DNA from 4 places in the Sphingopyxis sp. BE235 genome. Region 1 is predicted to be linked to each of the others. Evidence: predicted binding sites of a transcription regulator. Region 1 holds the regulator's gene; each other region holds the start of a gene.
What was found. The regulator LexA, encoded in region 1, represses DNA repair genes until DNA is damaged. The targets are predictions, from matches to a motif close to GTTCCNCNCTTGTTCT.
Positions count from the first base shown of each region.

Region 1 (4,926 bases):
GCGAACGGAAAGCCGCATGAGCCGTTTCGGTCCGTTTCCCGATCCCGCCGGGCTGCTCGAACATGACGAGGCAGCCGATGCCTTTGCGACGATGCTCGACGGCGGTGCCAGCGACGAGAATATTGTCGAATTCCTCACCGCGCTCTCCGACCGCGGCGAAACGATGGTCGAAATCGCCGCCGCCGCGCAGGCGATGCGCGACCGGCTGATTCCGATCGATGCTCCTGCCGGCGCGATCGACGTCTGCGGCACCGGCGGTGACGGCCATCATACGCTCAACGTCTCGACTGCCGTGTCGATCGTCGTAGCGGCGTGCGAGGTTCCGGTCGCAAAGCACGGAAATCGTGCGGCTTCCTCAAAGTCGGGCGCGGCCGATACGCTGGAGGCGCTCGGGCTCGATATGGAGCGCGCCGACAGGCAGGCCGAGGAACAGCTCGCCGACCTCGGCATCTGCTTCCTCTTTGCCGGAACGCGGCATCCGGCGATGAAGCGCATCATGCCGATCCGCAAGGCGATCGGACGCCGGACGATCTTCAACCTGATGGGGCCCCTCGCCAATCCCGCGCGCGTCACGCGCCAGCTCGTCGGCATTGCACGCCCCGCCTATGTCCCCGTCTATGCCGAGGCGCTGCACCGGCTCGGCACCGCGCATTCACGCGTTATTTCGGGCGACGAGGGGCTCGACGAACTCTCGCTCGCGGGCGGCAACGAGGTCGCGGTGGTCTTGCCCGAGGGCGTGCGCATGCAGCGCAGCGTGGCCGCCGATGCGGGACTTCCGACGCGTTCGCTCGCCGAAATCCGCGGCGGCGACGCCGAATATAATGCCAAGGCGCTGCGCCGCCTGCTCGAAGGCGAGCCCGGCGCCTATCGCGACGCGGTGCTTTATAACGCCGCCGAAGCGCTCATCGTCGCGGGTGTGGCCGACACACAGCTCGAAGGCGTCGAGGAAGCCGCCGAGGCGATCGACAAAGGTCTTGCCAACGCGCTGCTCAATTGCTGGATCGCCTATAAATGAACAAGCTGACCCAAATTCTTGCTACCAAGGCCGACGAAGTCGCCGAGCGCCGCGCCGCGCGCTCCTTGGCCGACCTCGATGCGATCGACGCAGGCCCGGTGCGCGGCTTCGCCGCCGCATTGCAGGCAAAGATCGATGCGGGCGACTTCGGCCTAATCGCCGAAGTGAAGAAGGCTTCGCCTTCCAAGGGACTGATAAGGGAGGATTTTGACCCTGCCAATCATGCGCGCGCGTATGTGGCGGGTGGGGCGGCGTGCCTCTCCGTCCTCACCGACGCCCCTTATTTTCAGGGACATGAGGATTATCTGATCGCAGCGCGCGCTGCCTGTCCGCTCCCCGCGCTCCGCAAGGATTTTATGGTCGATCCCTGGCAGGTCGCCGAAGCGCGCGCGATCGGCGCCGACGCGATCCTGATCATCGTCGCCGCGCTCGACGACGGCGCGATGCGCGAGATCGAGGCCGCAGCGATCGAGCGCGGGATGGACGTGCTCGTCGAGGTGCATGACGAGGCCGAACTCGACCGCGCGCTGGCCCGGCTCCAGTCGCGACTGATCGGCGTCAACAACCGCGATCTCCGTACCTTCGAAACCGACCTCGCCGTTACCGAACGCCTTGCAAAGCTGGTCCCGCCGGGCACCCTGCTCGTCGGCGAAAGCGGCATCGCGAGCCATGCCGACTGCGAAAGATTGGCGGAGAGCGGCGTCCGTGCCTTCCTCGTTGGCGAAAGCCTGATGCGCCAGGATGACGTCACGGCGGCAACGCGCCAGCTGCTCACGGGCGCCGCGGCGTGACGCGGCCGACGCACCTCGACGAAAGCGGGGCTGCGTCGATGGTCGATGTCGGCGCTAAACCGGCGACGCAGCGTCGCGCGGTCGCCGGTGGGCGGATCACCATGTCGCCGTCCGCGCTCGACGCAATCCGCAGCGGCAATGCGCCGAAGGGCGACATACTCTCGACCGCACGCATCGCCGGGATCATGGCCGCAAAACGCACCGCCGACCTCATCCCGCTTTGCCATCCGCTCGCGTTGACCAAGGTCGGCATCGATTTCGCGTGGGAAGACAGCGGCATATCGGTCATTGCTACCGCGCAGACGACGGGCCAGACCGGGGTCGAGATGGAAGCGCTCACCGCGGCGTCGGTCGCGCTGCTCACGCTCTACGACATGGCAAAGGCGCTCGACCGCGCGATGATCGTCGGCGACATCCGCCTGCTCGAAAAGAGCGGCGGGCGCTCGGGCGACTGGCGCGCCGAATGAGCGGGCTGCTTCCCGTCGAGGAAGCGCAGGCCCGGCTGCTCGCGCTGCGCGCACCACTCACCAGCGAAAATATCGCCTTTTCCGAATCGCTTGGCCGTTATCTTTCAAGCGATGTCATCGCTGTGCGCGACCAGCCCGCCGCGCCGCTGTCGGCGATGGACGGCTATGCGATCCGTTTCGACGATCTGCCCGGGCCATGGTCGGTCATCGGCGAGGCGGCCGCCGGGGCCGCACCCGACCGCATTGTGAAAGCCGGCGAGGCGATGCGGATTTTCACCGGCGCGATGCTTCCTGACGGCGCCGACACGGTGATCGTCCAGGAAGACGTCACCCGCGACGGCGCGCGGCTAACCCTGAGGGGCGATGGTCCCGGCACGCGCGGCCGCCACATTCGCGCGCGCGCCGCCGATTTCGCCGCGGGCGATTGCCTGCTGCCGGCGGGCACGCGCCTGACCCCGGGCGCCATCGCCGCGGCGGCGATGAGCGGTGCCGGCCAGCTTGCCGTCGGCCGCCGTCCGCGCGTCGCGATCCTCACCACCGGCGACGAACTCGTCCAGCCGGGACACCCGCTCGCCCCCGGCCAGATTCCCGACAGCAACGGCGCGATGCTCGCCGCGATGCTCGTCGGCGAGGTTGCCGAAACGATCCTGCCGCACCATCTCCGCGACGACCGCGCGACACTTGCAAAAATTCTCAAGGAGTTGGCGCGGCGTCACGACGTCATCGTCACCGTCGGCGGCGCCTCGGTCGGCGATCACGACCATGTCCGCGGCGCTCTCGAAGACGCCGGCGGCCAGCTCGATTTCTGGAAAATCGCGATGCGCCCGGGCAAACCACTGATCGCCGGCACGATCGGCGATGCGATCCTGCTCGGCTTGCCCGGCAATCCGTCGTCGGCCTATGTCACCGCGACATTGTTCCTTCTCCCGCTCGTCCGCCACCTTGCCGGCGCGCGCGATCCTTTTCCCGCCGTGCACCGGGCGCCGCTCGCCGCGGCGCTGGCCGAGGGTGGGACGCGCCGCGACTATCTTCGCGCGCGACTCGAGGGCGGGCAGCTCACTCCGCGCTTCGGGCAGGAAAGCGGGCTCACGCTGCCGCTTGCATCGGCCAATGCCTTGTTGATCCGCGACATTGGCGCGGCGGCGCGCGCGGCAGGCGACATGGCGGACTATATCGTCATCGCTTGACAAGTTCCGCTTTGTTCCACTATCGTTCTCAATATGTCCGGAACTGGCATCATGGAGAACGACCGATGTTGACCGCAAAGCAGCATGAGCTGCTCCACTTCATCCAGGAACGTCTCGACACGAGCGGCATCTCGCCCTCGTTCGAGGAGATGAAGGAGGCGCTGGGCCTGAAGTCGAAATCGGGCATACATCGCCTGATAAGCGCCTTGGAAGAAAGGGGCTTTCTCCGCCGCCTGCCCAACCGTGCACGCGCGCTGGAAGTGCTCAAGGTGCCCGAGGCCGCGAAAGCCACGACGCCGGGACGTGAAAATGTCGTCCCGCTCCGCAAGGCGCCCCCGGCACTCAAGCCGATCGCGGCCAACGACATCATCGAGGTTCCGCTGCACGGCAAGATCGCAGCCGGCGTCCCGATCGAGGCGTTCGAGGATCACAACAATCTCGCTGTTCCCGCCGCGTTGCTCGGTTCGGGCGAACATTATGCGCTCGAAGTGTCGGGCGACTCGATGGTCGAGGCGGGCATTTTCGACGGCGATTATGCGCTGATCCAGAAAGCCAGTACCGCGCGCGAAGGCGATATCGTCGTCGCGCTGGTCGACGGGCAGGATGCGACGCTCAAATATTTCCGCCGCGAAGGGCAGATGATCCGCCTCGACCCGGCGAACGCTGCCTATGAACCGCAGCGCTACCCCGCCGACCGCGTCATCGTGCAGGGGCGCCTGTCGGGATTGCTTCGTCGTTACCACTAAGCTGCTGCGGCAAGCGCCAAGGATGCCCGTCGCCCGCTTTGAGCGTGGCGACGGCTTCGGGCTTTTCGCCCAGATAGAGCGCCAGCCCGCCGCTTGTCGCGAGGCTGTCGCGATCGATCGTCATCCAGCGCCCCGCGCACTCGTGCGGTAACCAGCGGTCGCTGATCACGACGTCGGCGGCGGCGCAGGCCGCCGCCATTTCCGCACCCTCGATCCGGTCGCGGCCACGCGAGGCGAGGATGATGCGCCGCGCAGCGCCCTCGCCTTGGCTCCAGCGGCAGAAATCGCGATTGCACTCGACATGATCGAGTTCGGTGAGGGCGGCGAGCGGAGCATCGACCCCGGCGGCCTCGGCCATGCTGTCGCGCACATAGTCGCCCGCCTTGTCGCGGAGCAGCGCGTAGCTGCCATCGGGCATCGCGGCGGCGATATGGCGGCCGTCGCCGGTGACAAGCAGGTCGGGGCGCGGCTGGACAAGCAGCGCCGCCATGCCGATCGCCAGCGGCACCGCGCCGATGCGGCGCCACCCTGTCTTCCAAAGCAGCAACCAAAGCCCTCCGAATACCGCCAAGGCAAAACCCCAGCGCGGAAAGCTCGGCATCATGGCGACCGCACCCGGCGCATCGGCAACACCGTGCGCCAGCCCGATCAGTGCGAGCAGAGCCTGTTCGGTAATCCACCAGAAGGGCGCGCCGAGCCCCACGCTGTCGAACAGCAAGG
Region 1 covers NZ_JAVDWC010000002.1:593,710-598,635, forward strand. Annotated here, with positions in the region: gene J2X38_RS10045 (aminodeoxychorismate/anthranilate synthase component II) at 1-20, shown strand, start outside; gene trpD (anthranilate phosphoribosyltransferase) at 17-1,015, shown strand; gene trpC (indole-3-glycerol phosphate synthase TrpC) at 1,012-1,806, shown strand; gene moaC (cyclic pyranopterin monophosphate synthase MoaC) at 1,803-2,273, shown strand; gene glp (gephyrin-like molybdotransferase Glp) at 2,270-3,460, shown strand; gene lexA (transcriptional repressor LexA) at 3,526-4,206, shown strand; gene J2X38_RS10075 (ComEC/Rec2 family competence protein) at 4,160-4,926, opposite strand, start outside.

Region 2 (4,926 bases), on a different contig from region 1:
CAGGAGGCCCGAGAGCTGGCTCTTTTTCGCTCCGGGCTCTTCGGCTGCCTTGCGCGCGTACACCGTCATGACGGCGCTGAGCGCGAAGAAGGCCGCGGCGAGCGCGATGTATGTGACGTTCACATTCATCGCGTGATCTCCGCGCGGTGCATCATTGGCAGGCCAGACATTCGTCATAATCGGTGCTCTCGGCCGAGAGTTCGAACTTCGGCGCTTCGGCGGTGTTGTCGGCCTCGACCCCGCCCGCGAAGCCGGCGCGCTGCACCGATTTCGAGCGGAGATAGTAAAGCGATTTGATGCCGAGTTCCCACGCGCGATAGTGGAGCATCAGCAGGTCCCACTTCTCGACGTCGGCCGGGATGAAGAGGTTCAGCGACGCCGCCTGGTCGATATAGGGCGTACGATCGGCGGCGAGTTCGAGCAGCCAGCGCTGGTCGATCTCGAAGCTGGTCTTGTAGCAGTCCTTCTCGTCCTGCGTCAGGAAGTCGAGATGCTGGACGCTGCCGCCCTTTTCGAGGATCGAGTTCCACACATTGTCGCTGTTCTTCGCCTTGTCGACGAGGAGGGCTTCCAAGTGCGGGTTGCGGATCGAGAAGCTGCCCGAGAGCGTCTTGTGCGTGTAGATGTTCGCCGGGATCGGCTCGATGCACGCGCTGGTGCCGCCGCAGATGATGCTGATCGACGCGGTCGGCGCGATCGCCATCTTGCAGCTGAAACGCTCCATCACGCCCTGATCGGCGGCGTCGGGGCAGGGGCCGCGTTCCTTGGCGAGCAGCATCGACGCCTGATCGACCTGCGCGCGGATATGCTTGAAGACGCGGAGGTTCGACGATTTCGCCATCGCGCCCTCGAACGGCAGGCCGCGCGCCTGGAGGAAGCTGTGGAAGCCCATCACGCCGAGGCCGACCGAGCGTTCGCGGCTCGCGCTATACTTGGCGCGCGCCATTTCGGGCGGGGCGCGGTCGATATAGTCCTGAAGGACGTTGTCGAGCATGCGCATGACGTCTTCGATGAAGACCTTGTCGCCGTTCCACTCGTCCCAGGTTTCGAGGTTGAGGCTCGAGAGGCAGCAGACCGCGGTGCGATCGTTGCCGAGATGGTCGCGGCCGGTGGGCAGCGTGATTTCGCTGCAGAGGTTCGAGGTGGTGACCTTGAGGCCGAGATCGCGATGATGCTTCGGCATCATGCGGTTCACCTGATCGATGAAGATGATGTAGGGCTCGCCCGTCGCGAGGCGCGTTTCGACGAGCTTCTGGAACAGCGAGCGCGCGTCGACGGTGCCGCGGACGCTCTGGTCCTTGGGGCTGCGCAGGTTGAATTCACTGCCGTCGCGGACCGCTTCCATGAACTCGTCGGTGATGAGCACGCCGTGGTGCAGGTTCAGCGCCTTGCGGTTGAAGTCGCCCGAGGGTTTACGCACCTCGAGGAACTCCTCGATCTCGGGGTGCGAGACGTCGAGGTAACAGGCGGCCGAGCCGCGGCGGAGGCTGCCCTGCGAGATCGCGAGGGTGAGCGAGTCCATCACGCGGACGAAGGGGATGATGCCGCTGGTCTTGCCGTTGAGGCCGACGGGTTCGCCGATGCCGCGCACCGCGCCCCAATAGGTGCCGATGCCGCCGCCGCGGCTCGCGAGCCAGACATTCTCGTTCCACGTGCCGACGATGCCTTCGAGGCTGTCGTCGACCGAGTTCAGATAACAGCTGATCGGCAGGCCGCGGCCGGTGCCGCCGTTCGAGAGAACGGGGGTCGCGGGCATGAACCACAGCTTCGAGATATAGTCGTACAGGCGCTGCGCGTGGTCCTGATCGTCGGCATAGGCATCGGCGACGCGCGCGAAGAGATCCTGGTACGATTCGCCGGGCAGCAGGTAACGATCCTCGAGCGTTTCCTTGCCGAAGTCGGTGAGCAGCGCGTCGCGGCTGCGGTCGGTCACGACCTCGAATCGGCGCGCGTGGACCTTGGGCTCGCTGCTGTCGTTGAGCTTTGCCGCGGGCGCCGCATCGGGAGCCGATTCACCCGTCGATTCGGGTGCCACGGGGGCTTCATTCTTCGTCAGTTCCGCCGTCGCCACGTCGCTCGTCTCCACCCGTTCCGTTTCCCGAAAATCCATCTTATTCGCCCCCGATTTGAACGCGCAACTGGTGCGCTTTGTTCCTGTCTTGTTCGACTCAGGGCGAAGCCCCGGTCTTAGCATCTAAACCTGTCCCCGTGGGCACTTTTTTTGGGCGCAGGGAGGGTTTTCCCGTGTCCATATGGGATGGACGACGGAAATCCGCCAGTTGCAGCCGAATACTATTTCTTGGGGTGCCCCCGTGTGTGACCCACCACCTATAGTGCCACGTCGGCGCCGCGATGCAAGACGCTAAATGACAGATTGGGGACTCAATTCGTCGATAATTTGATTCGTCTCGTCGCGGCAGATGCACGAGCGCGAGGCGCCGCGCCAGCCTTTCCGCGGGTTTGCGGAGCGATTGGCGTCGCCGGATCAAAAAGCGGAATTTTTTGAATGGGAAGACCGGAGCGAATGGCGACGCCGGTGACGCCCTTCCGGTGCGGATCACCGCACCGGCAAGCGGTCATTCTGTGTCGGCCGTCATGCGGGTTTTGGACAAAAAGAAAGGGCCCCGGCGATGCCGGAGCCCCTCCTGAAACCTAATTCTGCTTAGGCCTGACCGCCAGCACTGTCCGTACCGGTGCCGCCCAGGAATTGCCAAAACCAACCCATGATAAATCTCCTGTTCGCACTGCCCACGAGGAACAGTTAACGGAGCATATACCTTAATTAGTAAGGTAAATCGAGTCTTAACTATAAGCATTGCTGCCAGTTTGGCAGCTATGCGGTCCGGTCTTTGGGAGGCGCGGCGAGCGTTGCGGTTAGTTCGGAAAACAGTTGAGGTTTTCCAAGATGATAGCCCTGTCCGACATCGCAGCCGAGGCCGGCGAGAAGCGCCATGGTTTCGGCGTCTTCGATGCCTTCGGCGACCGCGACGGCGCCGAGGCGGTGCGCGAGATCGATCGTCGATTTGACGACTTCAAGGTTCCGCTGCGAATCGCGCATCGTCATCACGAATCGCTTGTCGATCTTGATCTCGTCGGCCTCGATCTCGGTTAGATATTCGAGGTTTGACTGGCCGGTGCCATAATCGTCGATCGACAGGCGGATGCCGGTGCGGCGGAGCTGGGCGAGCGTCTGGCGCGCCTGGCGGCTGTTTTCGATCTGCGCGGTTTCGGTGATCTCGATCGTCAAAACCTCGGGCGGCAGGTGATGTGCGGTGAGCATGACGCGGATCGTGCCGACGAGGTCGCTGTGGTCGAGCAGGCTCGCCGACAGGTTAACCGACATGTTGATCGGAAGCCCGCGTTCGCGCAGCTGCGCGGCCGAGCGGATCGCCTGATCCATCACGAACAAGGTGAGGCGATAGATGTCCTGGCTCTTTTCGGCCTGGACGATGAACTCGTCGGGCGGGATCGGTCCGCGCGTCGGGTGCGTCCAGCGCGCGAGCGCCTCGACCCCGACGAGCTGCCGCGTCGCGATCTGATATTGCGGCTGGAAGGCGACCCAGATGTCGCCGCCGGTCAATGCGTCCTCAAGCTGCGAGTGGAAGCTCAATTGCCAGCCGGCGTCCTCTTTCTGGCGCGAAGTATATTTGGTCCACAGCGAGCGCGTGCGGATCGCGCGCTCGGCGGCGACGAGCGCCGCGGCGAGGCGCTGGGCGTTCGACCCTTCGAACTCGTCGTTGACCCCGAAGGCGATCGCGACGTCGACACGCAGCTCGCCGATCGTCAGCGGCGCGTTGAACAGCGCGGCAAGCCCCGCGAGCTGCCCTTCGATCTGGCTGTGCTGATAATAGGGGACGAGCCAGGCGAAGGTGCCGTCGAGATCGTGGTGCAGCGTCGTGCCCTGCGAGGCGAGCTGGAGGCGGCGTGTGACCTGTTCGACGAGCTTGGCGATACCGTCGCCCGGAATGAAAGCGGCGAGATCCTCGAAATTGACGACCTTCGCCGCGACGACGGTCGCGCTGCCGAACGCTGCTTGCGACCGCAGCGCCTCGAAATTCGGCAGGCCCGAGACCGGATTTTCGCGTTGTGCCGAAGCGCGGCGGCGGGTGCGCGACACGTTGGCGGCGATAGCGGCAATGAAGAAGAGCGCGGCGCCGATCCACGAGGTGACGAGCATGGTGCCGAGGAAGATCTTGCCGCCGATGAGGGTGGCCGTTGTGCCCAGGGCGATCGGAGCGAAGGCGCGTTGAAAGCGGGGGAGCAGCGCCAGTCCGATCGCCGCGACAGCGAATAGCAGCGGGGGAATCCATCCGATGTCGACGGGATTTCCGCGCTTCAGCGTTTCCGCGGCGATGACGTGAAGGAAGCCGCCGGGAATGCGATTATGCCCCGGCAGATAGAAATAGTCCTGAAAGCTGGGCGCGGTCGGGGCAAAGATCACATCCTTGCCAGCCAGTTCACGCGTGCCCACCTTGCCCGAAAGCAGATCAACTGCGCTATACTCCGGGATTGTCCGGGTGTTGTAGCCGAGATCGAGGCGAAAGCTCTTCGGCGTATCGCTATGCCGGCCGGCAATGATCGCGGCAAATGTCGGAAGCAGCCGCCCTTCGGCGCGATAAGCGATCGGAGCGCTCCAGACCTGCCAAAACTCGCTTTCGATCGCGATGCTCGCCATGGGAACATCGGGGCCAAATTGCTTGCTGGGAAAGGTCGTAACTTTTTCGTCGCTGCCGGGGACCTGGCGCGTCGAGACGGCGAGCACCACGCGGTCGCCCATATTCCTGACCGCATCGACGAATAGCGGGAAGTCGCGGTCCGCCTCCCGCCGGTCGAAATAGAAATCGATCAGGAGGCGCTTGGCGCCGGCCCGGTTCGCGGCGTCGACCACGTTTGCATATTGCGTCATCGAAAAGTTGCGGTTGGGCG
Region 2 covers NZ_JAVDWC010000003.1:206,598-211,523, forward strand. Annotated here, with positions in the region: gene J2X38_RS14635 (hypothetical protein) at 1-177, opposite strand, end outside; gene J2X38_RS14640 (ribonucleoside-diphosphate reductase subunit alpha) at 152-2,110, opposite strand; gene J2X38_RS14645 (EAL domain-containing protein) at 2,834-4,926, opposite strand, start outside.
Region 2: a site for LexA is predicted at 2,151-2,166, ahead of J2X38_RS14640 (ribonucleoside-diphosphate reductase subunit alpha). Genes of this name have one in related genera too.

Region 3 (4,926 bases), on a different contig from region 1:
GGCCAGCGGCCCCTCGCGCGCGTCTTCGCTGCGCATCAGCACGCCGCGTTCGCGGGTGTTATGCTCCCAATAGGGCGCGTCGGCGGCGATGCGGCCCTCGTCGATGCCGAGCGCGACGCGCTTCGACGCCTGCACCGAAAGCGGCGCGTTGGCGGCAATCTTTTCGGCGAGCGCGAGCGCGGCGGGCAGCAGCTCGGCGAGCGGGACGACATGGTTGACCAGCCCGAACTCGGCGGCGCGCGCGGCCGGAATCGGGTCGCCCGTGAGCATATATTCCATCGCGAGCTTCTTCGGCAGCTGCTGCGCGAGGCGGAAGGCGCCGCCCGCGGCGGCGAACAGCCCGACCTTGACCTCGGGTAGGCCGAATTGCGCATGATCGGCGGCAATGATGATGTCGCTCATCAGCGCGATTTCGCACCCGCCGCCGAACGCAAAGCCGTTGACCGCGGCGATGATCGGCTTCGAGATCGGGTGCGACACCATGCCGGCAAAGCCCCACGCCTGCTGCGCCGGATCGTCGGGATAGAGGCTTTCGCCGCGCGACAGCGCCACAAGGTCGGCGCCCGCGCAAAAGCTCTTGTCGCCCGCGCCGGTGATCACAACGACGCGGATTTCGGGGTCGTTCTCCGCCTCTTCGAGCGCGGTGCCGATGCCGACATGCACTGCGGCATTGACCGCGTTGCGCGCTTCGGGCCGGTTGATCGTGACGATCAGTATGTGGCCGCGGCGTTCGGTGAGGATGGTGGTGTCGGTCATCGCGAATCTCTCCCTTTCGGCGGAGTATCGCGGTGAGTTGACGTTTACGTCAACTGCTAACCGTCGCGCCCGCGAAGGCGGGGGCCGCTATCGGCCAAGCGCCAAGCCGCGACCGGCCCCAGCTTTCGCTGGGGCGACGATGCCTTAAATCGACTGTCCGGTCTTCGCCCAGTCGGCGAGGAAGCCTTCGATGCCCTTTTCGGTCAGGATATGCTTGAACAGCCCTTTGATAACAGACGGCGGCGCGGTCATCACGTCGGCGCCGATCTTGGCGGCTTCGAGCACATGGATGCCGTGGCGCACGCTCGCGACGAGAATCTCGGTTTCATAACCGTAATTGTCGTAGATGAGGCGGATGTCGGAGATGAGCTGCATCCCGTCGAACCCGTTGTCGTCGTGGCGGCCGACGAAGGGCGAGACGAAGGTCGCGCCGGCCTTTGCCGCGAGCAGCGCCTGCGCGGCCGAAAAGCAGAGCGTGACATTGACCATCGTGCCGTCGCCGGTCAGCGCCTTGCAGGTCTTGAGGCCGTCGATCGTCAGCGGCACCTTGATGCAGACGTTGGGGGCGATCTTGCGGAGGATCTCGGCCTCCTTCATCATCGCCTGATGGTCGAGCGCGACGACTTCGGCCGACACGGGGCCGGTGGTCAGCGCGCAGATTTCCTTCGTGACTTCCTTGAAGTCGCGGCCCGACTTGGCGATCAGCGAGGGGTTGGTGGTGACGCCGTCGAGCAGGCCGGTTGCGGCGAGCTCCTGAATGTCGGCGATTTCGGCGGTGTCGGCGAAGAATTTCATGGCGCGGGGCTTTCTGGTGGGAAGGTGATTCGGGTGTTGCCCAAGGCCCTAGAGCAACACGCGCGCAAAATGAACCGTCGCTACGAGTTTGGGAAAGGGCTGGCGTTCCATCTTTGTTCCGATTATGCGAGCCGCATGGCCAAAGCGAAACGTCAATATGTCTGCCAGAATTGCGGCTCCGCCACCTATCGCTGGCAGGGGCAATGCGCCGATTGCAGCGAGTGGAACACGCTGATCGAGGAGGCTGCCGAAACGGTGTTTTCGGCCAAGCACGACCTCAGCCGCGGCGGGCGGACGCTCGCGCTCGAAACGCTCGATGCCGAGAGCAAGATACCCGAGCGCATGCTGTGCGGGATTGCCGAATTCGACCGCGCGCTCGGCGGCGGTTTCGTCGCGGGGTCGGCGACGCTGATCGGCGGCGATCCGGGGATCGGCAAGTCGACGCTGCTGCTGCAGGCGGCGGGGCGGCTCGCGAAGGCGGGCAAGTCGGTCGTCTATATCAGCGGCGAGGAAGCCGCGGCGCAGGTGCGGCTGCGCGCGCAGCGGCTCGGGCTTGGCGATGCGCCGGTGGCGCTCGCCAGCGCGACATCGGTGCGCGACATCCTTGCGACGCTCGACAAGCAGACCGCCGATTTCGTCGTGATCGATTCGATCCAGACGATGCATAGCGACCTGATCGACAGCGCGCCGGGGACGGTGAGCCAGGTGCGCGCGAGCGCGCAGGAACTGATCCGCTACGCCAAGGACAGCGATGCCGCGATCGTGCTCGTCGGCCATGTCACCAAGGACGGGACGATCGCGGGGCCGCGCGTGCTCGAGCATATGGTCGACACGGTGCTGGCGTTCGAGGGCGAGCGCAGCCATCAATATCGCATCCTGCGCGCGGTGAAAAACCGCTTTGGCGGCACCGACGAGATCGGGGTGTTCGCGATGGGCGAGGAAGGGCTGGGCGAAGTCAGCAACCCGTCGAGCCTGTTCCTGACCGACCGCAGCCGCGATGTGCCGGGATCGGTGGTGTTTCCGGCGCTCGAGGGCACGCGCCCGGTGCTCGTCGAGGTGCAGGCGCTGACCGTGCGGCTGGCGAGCGGGGCGACGCCGCGCCGCGCGGTCGTCGGCTGGGACAGCGGGCGGCTCGCGATGGTGCTCGCGGTGCTGGAGGCGCGCTGCGGGCTCCAGATGGGCGCCGCCGAAGTCTATCTCAACATCGCGGGCGGCTATCGGCTCACCGATCCCGCCGCCGATCTGGCGGTTGCGGCGGCGCTGATCTCGGCGTTCAGCGAGCGGCCGGTGCCCGCCGACGCAATCGTATTTGGCGAATTGTCGCTGTCGGGCGAGGTACGGCAGGTTTCGCACGACGGGCTGCGGCTGCGCGAAGCGGCGAAGCTCGGTTTTTCGCGCGGCTGGGGTCCCAAGGGCATGAAGGCGGTCGGCGGGATTTCGGTCACCGGTTTCGAACGCCTCGGCGAACTCGTTGACCTGATGCTCGGGCGCGACTAGCGACCGGCCTATGGGAAGTCTGACGGCTCTGGATATCGTCGTGCTGGTGCTGGTTGGCGGCGGCGCGGTGCTCGGTTTTTCGCGCGGCCTTGTGCAGGAGGTGACGACGCTGCTCGCGTGGATCCTCGCGATCGCGGCGGTGCGCTTTTTTCACCTGCTGGTGACCGACCTGCTCGCGGGCTGGGTCGGGACCGAGGGCGGCGCCGCGGCGCTCGCCTTCGTGCTGCTCTTCGGCGGCGTGTTCGCGCTCGCCAAATGGGGATCGCGCGCGATGGGGCAGCGCAGCCGCGCGTCGCTGGTCGGCGGGTTCGACCGCGGATTGGGCGCGGGTTTCGGTGCGGTGAAGGGCCTGCTGATCGCCTCGATCGGCTTCATGCTCCTCACTTTGCTCTATGATATCGGTTATGGCGTCATGCAGCGCCCCGCGTGGATGACCGACAGCCGCTCCTATCCGGCGCTCAATGCAACGAGCACTGCAATGAGCAAGGTGATCGCCGAGCGCCGCGCCGAGGCGCGCGAAGCCGAAGCAGCCGGGGCCGACAAGCCATGAGCGCGCCGCTCTATAATCGCGACATATTGGCGCTCGCGGTTGCGACCGCGGAATATCTGCCGATCGCCGATGCGCGCCACCGCGTGAGCAAGCGCGCTCCGCTGTGCGGCAGCGCGATCATCCTCGATCTCGATACCGACGAAGCGGGTCGGGTGACACGCGTCGGCATGCATGTCGAAGCGTGCGCGCTGGGTCAGGCATCGGCGGCATTGCTCGCGCGCCACGCACCGGGGCTCGGCCTCGTCGAACTGCGCGCCGCGCGCGACGGGATCGCCAGCTGGTTCGCGGGCGCGGACGCCCAGCCCGACTGGCCGGGGTTCGACCTGCTCGCACCGGCACAGGGCTATCCGGCGCGCCACGGCGCGATCTTGCTGCCGTTCGACGCTGCGATTGCGGCGCTTGAGGAGCGGGCGGCGGCGGCATGACGTTGCTCGCGCTCACCGCGGCCACCTCGGAGGCGGCCGGAAAGGTGGCCGAAACCGCGACCGATACTGCACTGGTCGAAGGCGCGATCCTCCTCGGCGTCGCGACCTTGTTCGTGCTGATCTTTCGCCGGCTCGGCCTCGGCGCCGTGCTCGGCTATCTGATCGCGGGGGCGATCGTCGGGCCGCACGGGCTCGGGCTCGTCGGCGGCGGCGAATCGAAGCTCGCCTTTGCCGAGCTTGGCATCGCCTTCCTGCTCTTCCTCGTGGGGCTCGAACTGTCGCCGCGCCGGCTTTGGGACATGCGCCGCGCGATCTTCGGCCTCGGCCTGATGCAGGTTGTCGTGACCGGGCTCGTACTCACCGGGCTCATCCATCTGACCTTGGGGTTCAGCCCCGCGGCCTCGCTCGCGCTCGGCCTGCCGCTCGCGCTGTCGTCGACCGCGCAGGTGCTTCCGGGACTCAAAAGTTCGGGGCGGATCAATTCGCCCTTTGGCGAGAAAGCCTTCTCGATCCTGCTGTTCCAGGATCTGGCGCTCGTGCCGATGATCACGATCGTCGCGGTGCTGTCGCGCGCGCCCGCCGATCCATCGGCGCCCCCGGGGTGGCAGATGGCCTTCTTCACCTTGTGGGCGATCGTCGTGCTCGTGCTCGCGGGCCGCTTCGTCGTCAATCCGCTGCTCCGCATCATCGGACGCTATGGCGAGCGCGAGCTGTTCGTCGTCGTCGGGCTGCTCACCATCCTTGCGAGCGCCGCGCTGATGCACAGCCTGCACCTGTCGACTGCGCTCGGTGCGTTCATAGCCGGGGTGATGCTCGCCGACTCGCCCTATCGGCACGAGATCGAATCGGATGTCGAACCGTTCCGCCTGATCCTGCTTGGCCTCTTCTTCCTTGCGGTCGGCA
Region 3 covers NZ_JAVDWC010000003.1:281,295-286,220, forward strand. Annotated here, with positions in the region: gene J2X38_RS14990 (crotonase/enoyl-CoA hydratase family protein) at 1-756, opposite strand, end outside; gene fsa (fructose-6-phosphate aldolase) at 901-1,551, opposite strand; gene radA (DNA repair protein RadA) at 1,687-3,048, shown strand; gene J2X38_RS15005 (CvpA family protein) at 3,059-3,598, shown strand; gene J2X38_RS15010 (iron-sulfur cluster assembly scaffold protein) at 3,595-4,023, shown strand; gene J2X38_RS15015 (cation:proton antiporter) at 4,020-4,926, shown strand, end outside.
Region 3: a site for LexA is predicted at 1,656-1,671, ahead of radA (DNA repair protein RadA). Genes of this name have one in related genera too.

Region 4 (4,926 bases), 330 kb from region 1:
CGAGGGGATCGGCGGCTTCGACGGCGGCACGCCACTACGCTGGGCGATTGCAGGAGCGATCGTCGCCAGTTTCCTGATTTCCGCCGCGACGGGCCTGCAAAAGGGCATCGCAGGCCTCTCGGTGCTCAACACCTGGCTGTTCTTCGCGATCATCGCCTTTGTTCTGATTGCGGGGCCAACCGCCGAGATGATCGGCCTGTCGCTGCGCGGCACCGCCGACTATTTCCAGACCTTCATCCCTCGCAACCTCGGCCTCGACGTCGATACCGGCTGGCACCGGCAATGGACGATCTTCAACTGGGCCAACTGGTTCGCGTGGGCGCCGGTGACCGCGCTTTTCCTTGGCCGCCTCGCGGTGGGGTACAGCGTCCGCGCCTTCATTATGTACAACCTCATCCTGCCGTCGCTGTTCGGCGCAGTGTGGATGACGGCGATAGCCGGTGCGACGATCGCGTTCGACCAGCAGAGCGGCGCCAGCCTCTATGCCATCCTGACCGCGCAAGGCCCCGATCCGGTGTTGTTCCGGCTGTTCAGCGCGCTCGGCGGCGGCCCCGTCGTTGCCGGGATCGTGCTGTTCGCGATCTTCCTGTCCTATGTCGCGGGCGCCGACGCCAATGTTTCGGCGATGAGCGCGCTGTCGACGCATGGCATTACGCCCGACGCGCCCGAGGCCCCGCTGTGGGTTCAGGCGGTGTGGGGCATCACCGTCGGCTTGGTCGCAATCGTTCTGGTCGCGGGCGGCGGGATCGACGGCATCCGCATGATGTCGGTGCTCGGCGGCTTTCCCGCGCTGTTCGTCATTGTCGGCGCGGCGCTGTCGCTGGCCGTGATGGCGGTACGGGGACGGCACGAAGCCGCCCCCGCCCAATCCTGAGAAAGGGGTCTCAGGACTACCAGATCCGCGTGCGGTCCTCGGGCTTCAGATAATATTTGGCGCCCGCGGCGACGCTGAACGCCTTGTACCACGCATCGACGTTGCGCACAGGTCCAATGATGCGCCAGCGTGCGGGGCTGTGCGGATCGCTCGCGACCTGCTGTTTGATCGCGTCCTCGCGCTGCTTCGTCCGCCACGCCTGCGCGAAAGCGAGGAAGAAGCGCTGGTCGCCGGTCAGCCCGTCGATCACTGGCGCAGGCTTTCCCCCGAGCGACCGGCGATAGGCGTCATAGGCGACCTCGAGCCCCGCCAGATCGGCGATATTCTCACCCATCGTCAGCTCGGGGTTGATGAACGACCCCGGCGCCGCCTCATAAGTCGCATATTGCGCGCCGAACGCCTTGGCCTGGGCGTCGAAACGCGCCGCATCCTCGGGCGTCCACCAGTCGCGCACCGCGCCCTCGGCGTCGATCTTGCGCCCCTGATCGTCGAAGCCATGCGTGATCTCATGGCCGATGACGGCGCCGATCGCGCCATAGTTGACCGCATCGTCGACGTTCTCGCTAAAGTACGGCGCCTGCAAGATACCCGCCGGGAAGACGATCTTGTTCTCGAGCCCACCATTATAGGCGTTCACTTCCTGCGGGTTCATCGACCATTTCTTGCGATCGACCGGCTTGTTGAGATCCGACAGCGCATAGGCATATTCGAACGCCGCGCTGCGCTTCACATTGCCGTAGAGGTCGGCGGGATCGATCTTCAGCCCCGAATAGTCGCGCCATTTGTCGGGATAGCCGACCATCACGTCCATCTTCGCGAGCTTGGCTAACGCCGCGTCCTTGGTCGCGGGCGCCATCCAGCTGTTGTTCCGGATGCGGTCGCCCATTGCGAGTTTCAGGTTGGTGACGAGCACCTCCATCTTCGCCTTCGCGCTCGCGGGGAAATATTGCTTCGAATAGGTTTCGCCGACCAGCTCTCCAAGGCTGCCATCGACCAACGTCAGCCCGCGCTTCCAGCGCGGACGCAGCTCGCCGACGCCGCTCAGCGCCTTGGTATATTCGAAGCGGCTGTCGACGAACGCCTTCGACAGATAGGGCGCGGCATTGTCGGCGACATGGAACTGCTGCCACAGCTTGATCGTGTCGAGCGGGGTCTTGGCATAGAGCGCCGCAATGTCGCGGACCGCGGTCTTTTCGTTGACGATGATGCGTTTCTGCGGCGCGATGCCCGATCCCGCGAACCACGCCTTCCAGTCGAGCCCCGGGGCATAGGCCGCGAGCTCATCCGCCGACATCGGATTGTTGATCTTGCCGATGTCGCGGCGGTCGGCGATCGCCCAGCTGACCTTCGCGATCTCGGTTTCGAACGCCATGATCGCATCGGCCGCCTTTTCGGGATCGGCATTGCCCGCCATCTTCATCGTCCGCGCGATATAGGCGCGGTACGCGTCGCGCTGCGGCTTGAAGCTGTCGTTCAGATAATAGTCGCGCTCGGGAAGGCCGATCCCCGCCTGCCCCAGCCACAGCACGTTGACGGTTGGGTCGGCGGTGTCCGCGTAAGGCCCGCCGCTGACGATCGTCGAACCGAACGTCCCCTGCGTGCCGCCCATGAAGCGCGCCATCTCGCTCTTGTCCTTGATCGCCGCGACTGCGGCGATGTCGGCGAGCAGCGGCCTGGCGGCGAGCGCCTCGACGCGCGCCTCGTCCATGAAGCTCTGATACAGGCCGCCGACCTGGCTCGCCGCGGGCGCCCCCGCGACGACCGCGCGGAGCTGACGCTGGGTCAGGTTATAGACATCATAGTCCACCCCCGCCGAGGCCTGATCCGACGGAATCTCGGTGCGCGCAAACCAGCCGCCATTGGCGTAGCGGTCGAAATCGTCGCCGGGCTTCACCGACGGATCGCGCGCGTCGAGGTCGACACCCCATTTGCCGAAGGTCAGCGCCTTCAGCGATCCCGCCGACGAAGCGTCACCCTCCTCAGCCGCCGCAACCAATAGCGTTGCATTGACGCCCACTTCGCTCGCCACCGCCGGTACAGCGGCCAGCGCAGCTACCATCGCCATTCCCGCGGCGCCCCAAAAAAAGCTCTTCATTTCCCCAGTCTCCCGATTGCCTGCGCCGTCGGGTCGAGACGGCGCACATGGTCATTCTTGTCCGCCTGTGACGCCAAGCGGTCAAGCAAGCGACACGACGCTTGGTCGAAGCCTTTGGGATGTTGGTGGAAAGGCTGGTCAGCGCACGCGCATTGCGGTGCGGCTCTTGCCGCCCTATCTATCGTGCAACCGCGCAAAACCGCACTTGCGCCTTTAGAACAAATCTGGAACAAACCCTCCCCATGAGTCTCACCCATATTTCCGTACGCGGCGCGCGCGAGCATAATCTCAAGGGCGTCGACGTCGACCTGCCGCGCGACGCGCTGATCGTCATCACCGGCCTGTCGGGCAGCGGCAAATCGTCGCTCGCTTTCGACACCATCTATGCCGAGGGCCAGCGGCGCTATGTCGAGAGCCTGTCGGCCTATGCGCGCCAGTTCCTCGAAATGATGCAAAAGCCCGACGTCGAGCATATCGACGGGCTGTCGCCGGCGATCAGCATCGAGCAGAAGACGACGAGCCGGAACCCGCGCTCGACCGTCGCGACGGTCACCGAAATCTACGATTATATGCGCCTGCTTTGGGCGCGCGTCGGCATCCCCTATTCGCCGGCGACCGGCGAGCCGATCAGCGCGCAGACCGTCACCGACATGGTCGACCGCGTGATGGCGCTGCCCGAAGGAACGCGCGCCTATCTGCTCGCCCCCGTCGTGCGCGGGCGCAAGGGCGAGTATAAGAAGGAACTCGCGCAGTGGCAGAAGGACGGCTTCACGCGCGTCCGCATCGACGGCGAATTCTACGAAATCGGCGACGCGCCGGCGCTAGACAAGAAATACAAGCATGACATCGAAGTTGTCGTCGACCGTATCGCGGTGCGCGAGGGGCTCGGCACGCGGCTCGCCGACAGTTTCGAGACGGCATTGAAGCTCGCCGAAGGGCTCGCCTATGTCGACCTCGCCGATGGCCCGGTTCCGGGGCGCGAGGAGGAAGATACGGGCGGCGCGATGAAGGGCGCGGGCATCCCCGCGAACCGGCTGATCTTTTCCGAAAAATTCGCCTGCCCGGTGTCGGGCTTCACGATCGCCGAGATCGAACCGCGGCTGTTCAGCTTCAACGCGCCGCAGGGCGCGTGCCCCGCGTGCGACGGGCTCGGCGAGCGGCAGGAGTTCGACCCCGACCTCGTCGTCCCCAACCATGCGCTCAGCCTGAAAAAGGGCGCGGTGGTGCCGTGGGCCAAATCGAACCCGCCCTCGCCTTATTATATGCAGGTGCTCGAAAGCCTCGGCAAAGCCTATGGTTTCGACCTGACGACGCCGTGGCAGGACCTGCCGGGCGAGGTTCAGCTGATCATCCTCTACGGCAGCGGCGGCAAGCCCGTCGAACTGACCTTCAAGGACGGCAAGCGCAGCTACACGACGCACAAGGCGTTCGAGGGCGTGATCGGCAACCTCAACCGCCGCCTGCTGCAGACCGAAAGCGCGTGGATGCGCGAGGAACTGAGCAAATATCAGGCGCCGCATCCGTGCGAGACGTGCCACGGCGCGCGGCTGCGCCCCGAACCGCTCGCGGTGAAGATCGCGGGCGAGGATATCAGCATGTCGGCACAGCGCAGCGTCGCCGACGCGCTCGGCTGGTTCAGCACGCTCGACGAAAAGCTGAACGACACGCAGAAACAGATTGCCAAGGCGATCCTGAAAGAGATCAACGAGCGGCTCGGCTTCCTCAACAATGTCGGGCTCGATTACCTCAACCTCAACCGCACCTCGGGCACGCTCAGCGGCGGCGAGAGCCAGCGCATCCGCCTCGCCTCGCAGATCGGTTCGGGGCTGTCGGGCGTGCTCTACGTCCTCGACGAGCCGAGCATCGGCCTCCACCAGCGCGACAACGACCGCCTGCTCGCGACGCTCAAGCGCCTCCGCGACCTCGGCAATACGGTGATCGTCGTCGAGCATGACGA
Region 4 covers NZ_JAVDWC010000002.1:264,563-269,488, reverse strand. Annotated here, with positions in the region: gene J2X38_RS08495 (BCCT family transporter) at 1-874, shown strand, start outside; gene J2X38_RS08490 (M13 family metallopeptidase) at 891-2,969, opposite strand; gene uvrA (excinuclease ABC subunit UvrA) at 3,212-4,926, shown strand, end outside.
Region 4: a site for LexA is predicted at 3,185-3,200, ahead of uvrA (excinuclease ABC subunit UvrA). Genes of this name have one in related genera too.